One region of the Mesorhizobium sp. M8A.F.Ca.ET.181.01.1.1 genome, then DNA from elsewhere that is predicted to be linked to it. Evidence: predicted binding sites of a transcription regulator. Region 1 holds the regulator's gene; the other holds the start of a gene.
The links. Region 1 encodes LexA, which represses DNA repair genes until DNA is damaged. Its sites were predicted from a motif close to TGTTCNNNNTGTGTTCNG; they were not measured.
Positions count from the first base shown of each region.

Region 2: the regulator LexA is predicted to act here: its motif matches at 3,303-3,320, upstream of EN824_RS22490 (DNA recombination protein RmuC).

Region 1 is NZ_SRTV01000001.1:1,366,404-1,371,290, reverse strand. Features, by position in the region: gene EN824_RS06700 (ABC transporter substrate-binding protein) at 1-802, opposite strand, end outside; gene EN824_RS06695 (GntR family transcriptional regulator) at 956-1,669, shown strand; gene lexA (transcriptional repressor LexA) at 2,140-2,883, shown strand; gene EN824_RS06685 (ComEC/Rec2 family competence protein) at 2,877-4,887, opposite strand, start outside.
Region 2 is NZ_SRTV01000006.1:288,942-293,828, forward strand. Features, by position in the region: gene EN824_RS36570 (hypothetical protein) at 1-39, opposite strand, end outside; gene EN824_RS22480 (cation diffusion facilitator family transporter) at 291-1,250, shown strand; gene EN824_RS22485 (GFA family protein) at 1,367-1,771, shown strand; gene EN824_RS22490 (DNA recombination protein RmuC) at 2,017-3,270, opposite strand; gene def (peptide deformylase) at 3,374-3,904, shown strand; gene fmt (methionyl-tRNA formyltransferase) at 3,910-4,863, shown strand; gene EN824_RS22505 (N-acetyltransferase) at 4,860-4,887, shown strand, end outside.

The DNA.
Region 1 (4,887 bases):
TGTAATTGACCGCGAAGCTCGCCGGCACAGTGCCGTTGCGGACCGCGCTGTCATCGGAGTTGACGACCGGGATACCGGCCTGGCGGGCGGCGGCGGAGACAGCGGCGATCGCCGGCTGGATCAGGTTCGAGGCCGGGCCGTAGATGACGTCGGCCTTGCCGGCGAGCGAAGCGATACGTTGCTGGATGTCATTGACGTTGTCGATGCCGACCTCCACCACCTCGAAGCCAGCGGCGGGCGCCGCCGCCTTGATCTTTTCGACCAAGGCAACGTCATTGGCCTCGCCCGGATTGTAAGGCACGCCGAAGCGCTTGGCGTTCGGCAGCAGCTTCTTGGTGAAGGCCATCACCGCGGCGACGTCCTGCAGATCGCTGGCGCCGGTCATGCCTTCGTCACCTGAATCCCACGACGGCACCAGCTTGGCCGCCACTGGATCGGTGACCGCGGCAAAGACGATTGGAATGCCGGAACCGGCGAGCGCCTTCTTGGCGATCTGCGAGACCGGCGTGGTGATGGTGTAGATCAGCTTGGGCTGCTCCGCCTGCAGCTTGGCGATCATCTGCGGCACCAGCGATGCATCGAAATTGGTATGGCTTTCCGTATAGACGACGTCCTTGCCCTCGACGAAGCCATTGTCCGTCAGCGCCTTCTTGAAGCCGGCTATGGCGGCATTGAGCTGGGGGTGCTCGCCGAAATTGGCAATGCCGATGCGTATCTGGTCGGCGGCGGCACTGCCGGCGCTCACCATCAACGCGCTAGCCATGAACAAACCCGACAACCAAGCGGATTTCGACTTCAACATCATTTCCTCCCAGATTTGATCAGCGCCGCTTGCAGCGCGGCTACTGCAAACGATCATGGTCAGTCCGCCGGCTTGTGTCAAACATTATATATAATTCTTGCCATGCCCCTACATCATATATAATTTTCCCTGCCAGACGACGGATGGACCGCGATGCAGGATCAAACGAGCTCCACAAAGACGGAGGCAGCCTATCAGCTGTTGCGGCGCGATATCCTGACCACGCGCCTCATGCCCGGCGCCCCGCTCAAACTGAGTGCACTGCGCGGCACCTATGGAGTCGGCTGGACGCCATTGCGCGAAGCCTTGTCGCGGCTCGAGGCCGAACGCCTGGTCACCGCCATCAGCAATCGCGGTTTTACCGTGGCTCGGGTGTCGCGGGCCGAACTGGAGGACCTGGCGCGCGCCAGGATGGTGGTCGAGATCCCCCTGTTCCTCGAATCGATGGAGAAAGGCGGCAAGGAATGGGAAGATGCCGTGGTCACCGCCCACTACCGGCTCTCCCGTTGCAAAACCGCGGTCGACGATCCCTCGGATGCGGCGGTCGACAAATGGGACGAGAATCACGAGGCTTTCCATGCGGCGCTGCTGAGCGCCGCCACATGCGATTGGCTGTTGCGTTTCCGCTCGACGATCTCGGATCAATTGCGCCGGCATCATCGCTTTCTTGGTCTGGCGCCGACATTGCGGGCCGCGGCCGGCCTCAAGGATGGCTACGAAGAGGCGATGGAGGCGCTGCGCGAAGCGATTGCGATCGAACACCATACCGCGATCATGGAAGCGGCACTCGATCGTGACGTCGAGCGGGCCAAGGCGCTTATGGTGGCCCATATCGGCTACACCCTGCACGTCTATGTCCACAGCTAAGACAGCGGCCCGACCAAATACGCCGCCCGCGCCGGCAGCTTGAAAGCTGGTTCGGGATGACTCCGGCGCTTCCGCGACACCTATTCGCACGCGTTGGTCGGAGTGGGGCCGGACGCCTGGGTCCATCGCTGCCCCGAAGCTGCCAGTCGTTGGCGTTTTGGTTTCGTTTCGTTCCGCGAATAACGGACCGATAAATTATACAATCCGCCCGGGGAAAGCCTTCCGAACGGCTGACGCCAAACTCGGGAGCGGATGGGCCACAGGCCATTAACCATAACGATTTCAATGGGCCTGCCGATGGCGGAAAAGGTCGGCTTCTGCCCGCCGTAGCGGACAAAAAACATCCGCAGCCTTAACAAATTCATTAAACTTTAAACGGTTGCGGAACACAACTGGAACAGATAGTGTTTGTTCTGGGTTTGTTTTTTCGATTCTGGTTCAGACCTTCGTTCAATGCCTTGGGGGCCGCCATGCTGACACGCAAGCAACATGAACTGCTGATGTTCATCCACGAACGGCTCAAGGAAAGCGGGATACCGCCCTCCTTCGACGAGATGAAGGAAGCGCTCGATCTTGCCTCCAAATCCGGGATTCATCGCCTGATCACGGCGCTGGAGGAACGCGGCTTCATTCGCCGGCTACCCAATCGGGCGCGCGCGCTGGAGGTGCTGCGGCTGCCGGATTCGATCGCGCCCGGCCTGAACGCGGCAAAGAAATTTTCGCCCAGCGTCATCCAGGGCAGCCTTGGTCAAAACAATCTTGGCCGCCAGCTCAAGCCGGCGACGGCGCCTTCGCGTCTGCCCGCGGCCGGCAATGACGACGATGTGGTTTCAGCCGTGTCCATCCCGGTCATGGGCCGTATCGCCGCCGGTGTGCCGATCGATGCCATCCAGCATCAGACGCATTCGATCTCGGTGCCGCCGGATATGATCATGGGCGGCGAGCACTATGCGCTGGAGGTCAAGGGTGACTCGATGATCGAGGCTGGTATCTTCGACGGCGACACGGTCATCATCCGCAATGCGAACACGGCAAGTCCGGGCGAAATCATCGTGGCGCTGGTCGACGAGGAGGAAGCGACGCTGAAGCGGTTCCGCCGTAAAGGCGCCTCGATCGCGCTCGAAGCCGCCAATCCAGCCTACGAAACGCGTATTTTCGGGCCGGACAGAGTCAAGGTACAAGGCAAGCTGGTCGGGCTGATCAGGCGCTACTGAGCCGGTTTGCCATCGGACTTGTCTGGCTTTTTATAGGGCGGCAGCCCCCTCGCCTCGCGTGAGAATTTTCGCTGCTCGTGCCAGGGCCGGTATGGTCCGTCGACAGCGAATTCGATCACAGCCGGGGTTGTGGCCGACTGGGGATCGAAGAAGACGGCAGCACTTCCCTTGCGGGCGAGCTGCCGTTTCGTGACGACGACAACCAGCGGATTGTGGCAGGCGTCATAGGCGGTCGCGTCATTGACGACGATCAGGTCGGCGAAGGCGCAGGCTTTCCAGGTGTTCTTGCGATCCTCGACATAGGCGACGATCGCGCCGGAAGGGTGCCTGGCAAGGCAAAGGCCTTCGCGGCAATAGAACGGCGATCCCTGCGGCAGGTCGGTGGGAGCGGCAATATCGAATTGCCCGTCCGCCTTGTCGAACATTTCCGGTTTGACGATTGTTTCGGAGACCAGAGCGCGTTTCCAGTTGTCGGCCGCGAATTCGTTCGGACGTTCCCGGTTGACGGCCAGTTCGCCATTGCCGATCGGCAGTGCGACCAGCCGTGCGTCTTCCGAGATCAGCACGTCGGGCGTGCGTATGTCCGACACAGTCAACAGACCGGCAAGTGCGAATGGCAGTGCCGCGAGCCGCAGCCAGGTCGTCGCCATCGTCGCGATGACCAGCGCGACGGCCACCAGCAGCACGGATTGCTGCGAGATCAGACCTACCCCATCGATTGGCGAGCGCTCCGATATCCATGACGATACGGCGATCATCGCTGTCAGGCCTTTGCCCATCACGTAGAGAAACGGGCCGTCGGCGCCGAAGGGCATCGCCAGCGAACTGAGGACCGCAAAAGGCATGACGACCACCGACACGATCGGCATGACGGCCAGATTGGCGAACAGGCTGAGCGGCGATACGCGCTGGAAATGCCAGATGGCAAACAGCGCCGTCGCGCTGCCGGCAATGATGGAGGTCATGGCCAATCCACCTGTCGCCAGCAGGAATTTTCGCGTCAGGAACCCGGGTAGTGACCGCTTTGGCGACGGTGGCCTCGTCTTACCAGCGCGGTGGTCCGCCCAGCCGGCATAGGCGCCAACAAGGGCCGCGGTTGCCGCGAACGACATCTGGAAGCTCGGGCCGACGACCTCGTGCGGGGAAACCAGGATAACGGCGATCGCCGAGATGGCCAGGTTGCGCATGGTGAGCGCCGCGCGATCGAACAAGACGGCAATCAGCATCACCGCCAGCATGATGAAGCTGCGTTCGGCCGCAACGACGACACCGGAAATGACGAGATAGGCGGCGATCGAGAAAAGTGCGGCGGCGGCCGCATATTTCTTCACCGGCCGGCGCGCGGAAAAGTCTGGAAACAGCGCGAAGGCACCGCGCAACAGACCCATGATGGTGCCGGCGACCAGCGCCATATGCAGTCCCGAAATGGAAATGATGTGATAGATGCCGGTACGCCGCATCGCTTCGTTGATTTCATCGGGAATGCCGGCGCGCACGCCGACGATCAGCGCCGCCGCGATCTCGCCTTCGGCGCCGCCGATGCTGCCCCTGATGTGGTCGGCGATGGCTTCGCGGGCGTTTTCGATGCTTGAAAAAAGACGGGCTGGCAGCGACATCTCACCATCGTCGGTAGCGACAACCGTTGGATTGCCGAGAAAGAAGCCGCTGCCGCCGATGCCTGCGAAATAGCTGTCGAAGGAGAAGTCGTAGCTGTCCGGCCGCACCGGACCGGTCGGCGGCAGCAGTTTGGCGTAGCCTGTGATAAGCGAGCCAGCGGTCATTTCCGGCGGTATCTTGCGTGCCGAAAGCCGGACCCTTTCCGGCGCATAGCGCAATTTCGGCCGGGCGGTCGAAATCACGTCCATGGTCAACCGGATACGGCCGCTCTCCATCTCCTCGAGCGAGACCACGCGGCCGGTCAATTGAGTCGAGATTTCCGAACCCAGCATCCGGGTTCCTGCTCGCCATGTTTCGACCTTCGCCGCGAGCAGGCCCAGCGCGCAC
Region 2 (4,887 bases), on a different contig from region 1:
GCGGGCTTCCTTGCCTGCTTTCATCGCACCTTTAGCCATGATTCGTTCCTCCAGTTGCGGGAAACGGAGTGAAACAAGAGAAGCGTCTCTAGGCAAGGGGCTGTTTCCGTCCCGCCACCACTGCCAATGCCCGTGTCAACCGCTTTCCGGTCCCATTGGCCTCGGGCGGGCAACGCCGAGGCCTGAACGGATCGACGGGTTATGCGTTCAGGATGGATATGGAGCTTCCGCGGGCGGGTGGCTAAGCTCCCCGGCACAAGCTCGCGAGTATCGGAGACGGCGAGGAAGCGATGGCAGGGCACGGCGGCTCCAGAACGGTCATCTATGCGGCGCTCGCCGGCAATCTCGCCATAGCGCTGACCAAGTTCGCCGCCGCCTTTTTCACCGGCAGTTCGGCCATGCTGTCGGAAGGCGTGCACTCGCTGGTCGACACCGGCAATGGCGGCCTGCTGCTCTACGGCATGCACCGCGCGGCGCGCCCCGCGGACAGTACGCACCCGCTCGGCCATGGCCGCGAACTCTATTTCTGGAGCTTCATCGTCGCCCTGTTGGTCTTCGCGCTGGGCGCCGGCGTGTCGTTCTACGAGGGCGTTGTCCACATCATGGCGCCGGAGCCGGTCGCCAACGTCAAGGTGAACTATATCGTTCTGGGCCTGTCCTTCCTGTTCGAAGGCAGCTCCTGGCTGGTGGCACTGAAGGAGTTCCGCAAGCAGAAGGGAAGGCAAGGCTGGCTGCAGGCCGTGCAATCGAGCAAGGACCCAAGCGTCTATACGGTGCTGTTCGAAGACAGTGCCGCGCTGCTCGGCCTGACCGTCGCCTTTGCCGGCATCCTGGCGGCGGAGATTTTCGAGATGCCCGAACTCGACGGCGCCGCCTCGATCGGCATCGCGCTCATCCTCGGCGCGACGGCAATCTTCCTGGCGCGTGAAAGCAAGGGCCTGCTCATCGGCGAGCCGGCCTCACCCGAGGTGCAGAGGAAGGTACTGGCGATCGTCCAGCAGGATCCGGCGGTGCAGCGGGCGAACGGTGTGCTGACGGTGCATATGGGACCGGAAGAGATCGTTGCCGCCCTGAGCATCGAATTCGAGGACCATCTGGCGGCGCCGGAGATCGAGGCCTGTGTCGAACGCATCGAGGCGCGGCTGAAGAAGGAAATGCCTGAGATCGCGCGGCTGTTCGTCAAGCCGCAGACCACGGGCACCTGGGAAAAGCGGCGTAAGGTGATCGAATCCGCGTCCGATGAAAGTTGAGCATGATCCCGAAAACCCTCTTCGTGATCCATGCCCTGGCCTCTGGACCAGCGCCGCGCCGTTGCCTCGCATCCCCGCGTCGCTAAGATCAGCCGATCGATTTTGGAGGAATGACGATGAAGATAGACGGCGGCTGTCATTGTGGTGCCATCACCTACGAGGCGGAGGTCGACCCGGAAAAGACCTCGATCTGCCACTGTACCGATTGCCAACAGCTGACCGGTACGGCCTTTCGCGTCACCGTTCCCGCGCCGCAGGATCACTACCGGATCACCAGGGGCGCGCCGAAAATCTATATCAAGACCGTGGCGAGCGGCGCCAAGCGCGCCCAGGCTTTTTGTGCCGACTGCGGCTCGCACCTTTATGCGACATCGGTCGGCGACGGTCCGAAGGTCTATGGGATCAGGGTCGGGACCTCGCGGCAGCGTCAGGACCTGGTCCCGAGACACCAGAAATGGCACCGGTCGGCGCTGCACTGGCTTCCGGACTTCGAGGGCATGACGACGGTGGAGGAGCAGTAGGGTTAGTAGGCTCCCACAAGACCTCTGCGATTAGCGAAGCCTCCCATCGCTTCGTCATCCTCGGGCTTGACCCGAGGATCCATGCCGTGACCTTGCCGAAGGATGCCGTGGAACGGAATTCTGCACTGTTGCGGCGCGCCGCGGTCGCGGCATGAATTCTAGGGTCTGCGCGCGTCGCTCCGCTCCTTGCTCCGCCCTAGAATGACGATGGGATAGACGCTTCGCTAATCTCTGGCGTCGAGCGACTACTCTCCATCTTCGACGACCCTCAGCCTCAACTGCCCCGTCTTGGAATCAGCCACGCGCGGTGCGGCTTCCGCCTTGGCGGCGCCGCCGTGTGGGACGTCGGCCTCGCCTTCTCCGAACTCCAGCGCCTCGATCTTCTGGCCGCGCTTGGTCACTTTCGAGGTCGAGACGAGGATGTCTTCGATATCCTTGGCCGACTGGCCGAAATGGCCCTGCAATTTGCGCACCCGCTCGTCGACACGCTGGACATCTTCCATCAGCCTGATGACTTCACCCTGGATCAGATGCGCCTGCTCGCGCATGCGGGCATCCCTCAGGATCGCCTGGATGACCTGGATCGACAGCATCAGCAGCGAAGGCGAGACGATGATGACGCGGGCGCGGTGCGCCTTCTGCACGACCGCCTCGAAATTCTCATGGATTTCGGCGAACACCGATTCCGACGGCACGAACATGAAGGCCGTGTCCTGCGTCTCGCCCTGGAGCAGGTATTTTTCCGAAATGTCGCGAACATGGACCTCGATGTCGCGGCGAAAGGCCTGGGCCGCGACCTTCTGCAGGTCGGCGCCGTCGGCGGCGCGGATGGCATTCCATGCTTCCAGCGGAAATTTGGCGTCGATGGCAAGTGACGGCGCGCCGTTCGGCATTTTCACCAGGCAGTCCGGCCGGCTGCCGTTCGACAGCGTCGCCTGGAATTCATAGGCCCCATGCGGCAGGCCGTCGGCGACGATCGCCTCCATGCGCGACTGGCCGAAGGCGCCGCGGGTCTGCTTGTTGGAGAGGATCGCCTGCAGCTGCACGACCTGGCCGGCCAGCGACTGGATGTTGCCTTGCGCGGTGTCGATGACCGCCAGCCGCTCCTGCAGTTTCGCCAGGCTCTCATGCGTGGATTTGGTCTGCTCGGTCATGGTCTGGCCGATGCGGCCGGTCATGGCGTCGAGGCGCTGGCCGATCGATTGCGTCAATTCGGCCTGCCGGGCGCCGAACACTTCGGCGATGGCCCCCATGCGGCCCTGCATCTCAGCCTGCGACTGCAAAATACCAGCCATGCGTGTCTCGGCGTCGCGGGCATGGTCGGCGGCCTCCGCGGCGGCGACCGCGCGCGCCTTGGCCGACCGCCACAGCGCAACGACGAGCGCCACGAACAAGCCGAGAAACAGCAAGGCGCCGAAGGCCAGCGCGTGACCCAGCGTGATTGTCGAGGCGCCGAGCCGTACGACAGGCTCCGAAAAGATGGTGCTGAGATCATTCATGTGGACAGCATAGCCGATTCGGCGGGCTGGCACAGATCAAAACGTGAACGAGGCTCAGGCGCACCGGTTGACGCCTTTCCTTGGAGGTCTTAGGTGAAACGCCATGCCGATCAAGCCGCTCATCATCCTTCCCGACCCCATCCTGCGCCAGGTTTCCAAGCCGGTGGAGCGCGTCGACGCGCCCTTGCGCAAACTGGCCGACGACATGCTGGCGACCATGTATGACGCGCCCGGCATCGGGCTGGCGGCAATCCAGATCGGCGAACCGCTGCGCATGCTGGTGATCGACCTTGCCAAGGAAGACGAAACGCCGGCGCCGCACGTCTTCATCAACCCGGAGATTCTCGAAAGCGCCGACGCGCGGTCGGTCTACGAGGAAGGCTGCCTGTCGATCCCGGATTACTATGCCGAGGTCGAGCGCCCGGCTTCCGTGCGGGTCAAATATCTCGACCGCGACGGCACGCTGCAGGAGATGGAGGCCGAGGGCCTGATGGCGACCTGCCTGCAGCACGAGATCGACCACCTCAACGGCGTGCTGTTCATCGACCATATCTCCAAGTTGAAGCGCGACATGGTGGTGAAGAAGTTCAGGAAGCTCGCCAAGGACAAGGCGCCAGGCAAACTGGTGGGATAGGGGAAATGCCCCTTCGTGTCGTCTTCATGGGTACGCCGGAGTTTTCGGTGCCGACGCTGCGCGCCATTGCCGAAGTGGGACATGATGTCGCCGCCGTCTACACGCAGCCGCCGCGCGCCGCGGGCCGGCGCGGGCTCGAGCTGACGCCGTCGCCGGTGCAGCGCGAGGCCGAGCGGTTGGGTATCGAGGTGCGCACGCCGGCATCGTTGAAAGGCGAGACCGAACAGGCCGCCTTTACAGCGCTTGGCGCCGATATCGCCGTGGTCGTCGCCTATGGTTTGCTTCTGCCCAGGGCGGTTCTGGAGGCACCCCGGCTCGGCTGCATCAACGGCCATGCATCGCTTTTGCCGCGCTGGCGCGGCGCCGCCCCCATCCAGCGGGCCATCATGGCAGGAGACCTGGAAAGCGGCATGATGGTGATGCGCATGGAGGAGGGCCTGGACACCGGACCGGTGGCATTGCTTGAAAAATGCGCCATCGACCCCGATATGACAGCCGGCGATCTGCATGATCGATTGATGAGCGTTGGCGCTGCCCTGATGGTGGAAGCGCTGGCACGGCTGGAACGGAATGCCCTGACATTTACCGCGCAAGCGGCCGAAGGGGTGACTTACGCCAGGAAAATCGATAAATCCGAGACGCGCGTGGACTGGACGCGGCCTGCGGCCGATGTCCACAATCACATTCGTGGCCTGTCGCCCTTTCCCGGCGCCTGGTCCGAAATTGAATTTGGCGGCCGCATGGAACGGCTGAAACTGCTTCGCTCGACGCTGTCCGAAGGCCTGTCGCCTTCGGAAGATTTGGGCGAGTCGGGAGGAATTCTCGATGACCGGCTGACGGTCGCCTGCGGAAAAGGCGCGATCAGGCTGGTCGAAGTTCAACGTGCGGGCGGAAAGCCCGCCGCCGCGTCGGAATTCCTGCGCGGAGCCAAGATCGAAAAAGGACTGAAATTCTCATGAGCATGATGTCGATACGCGCGGCGA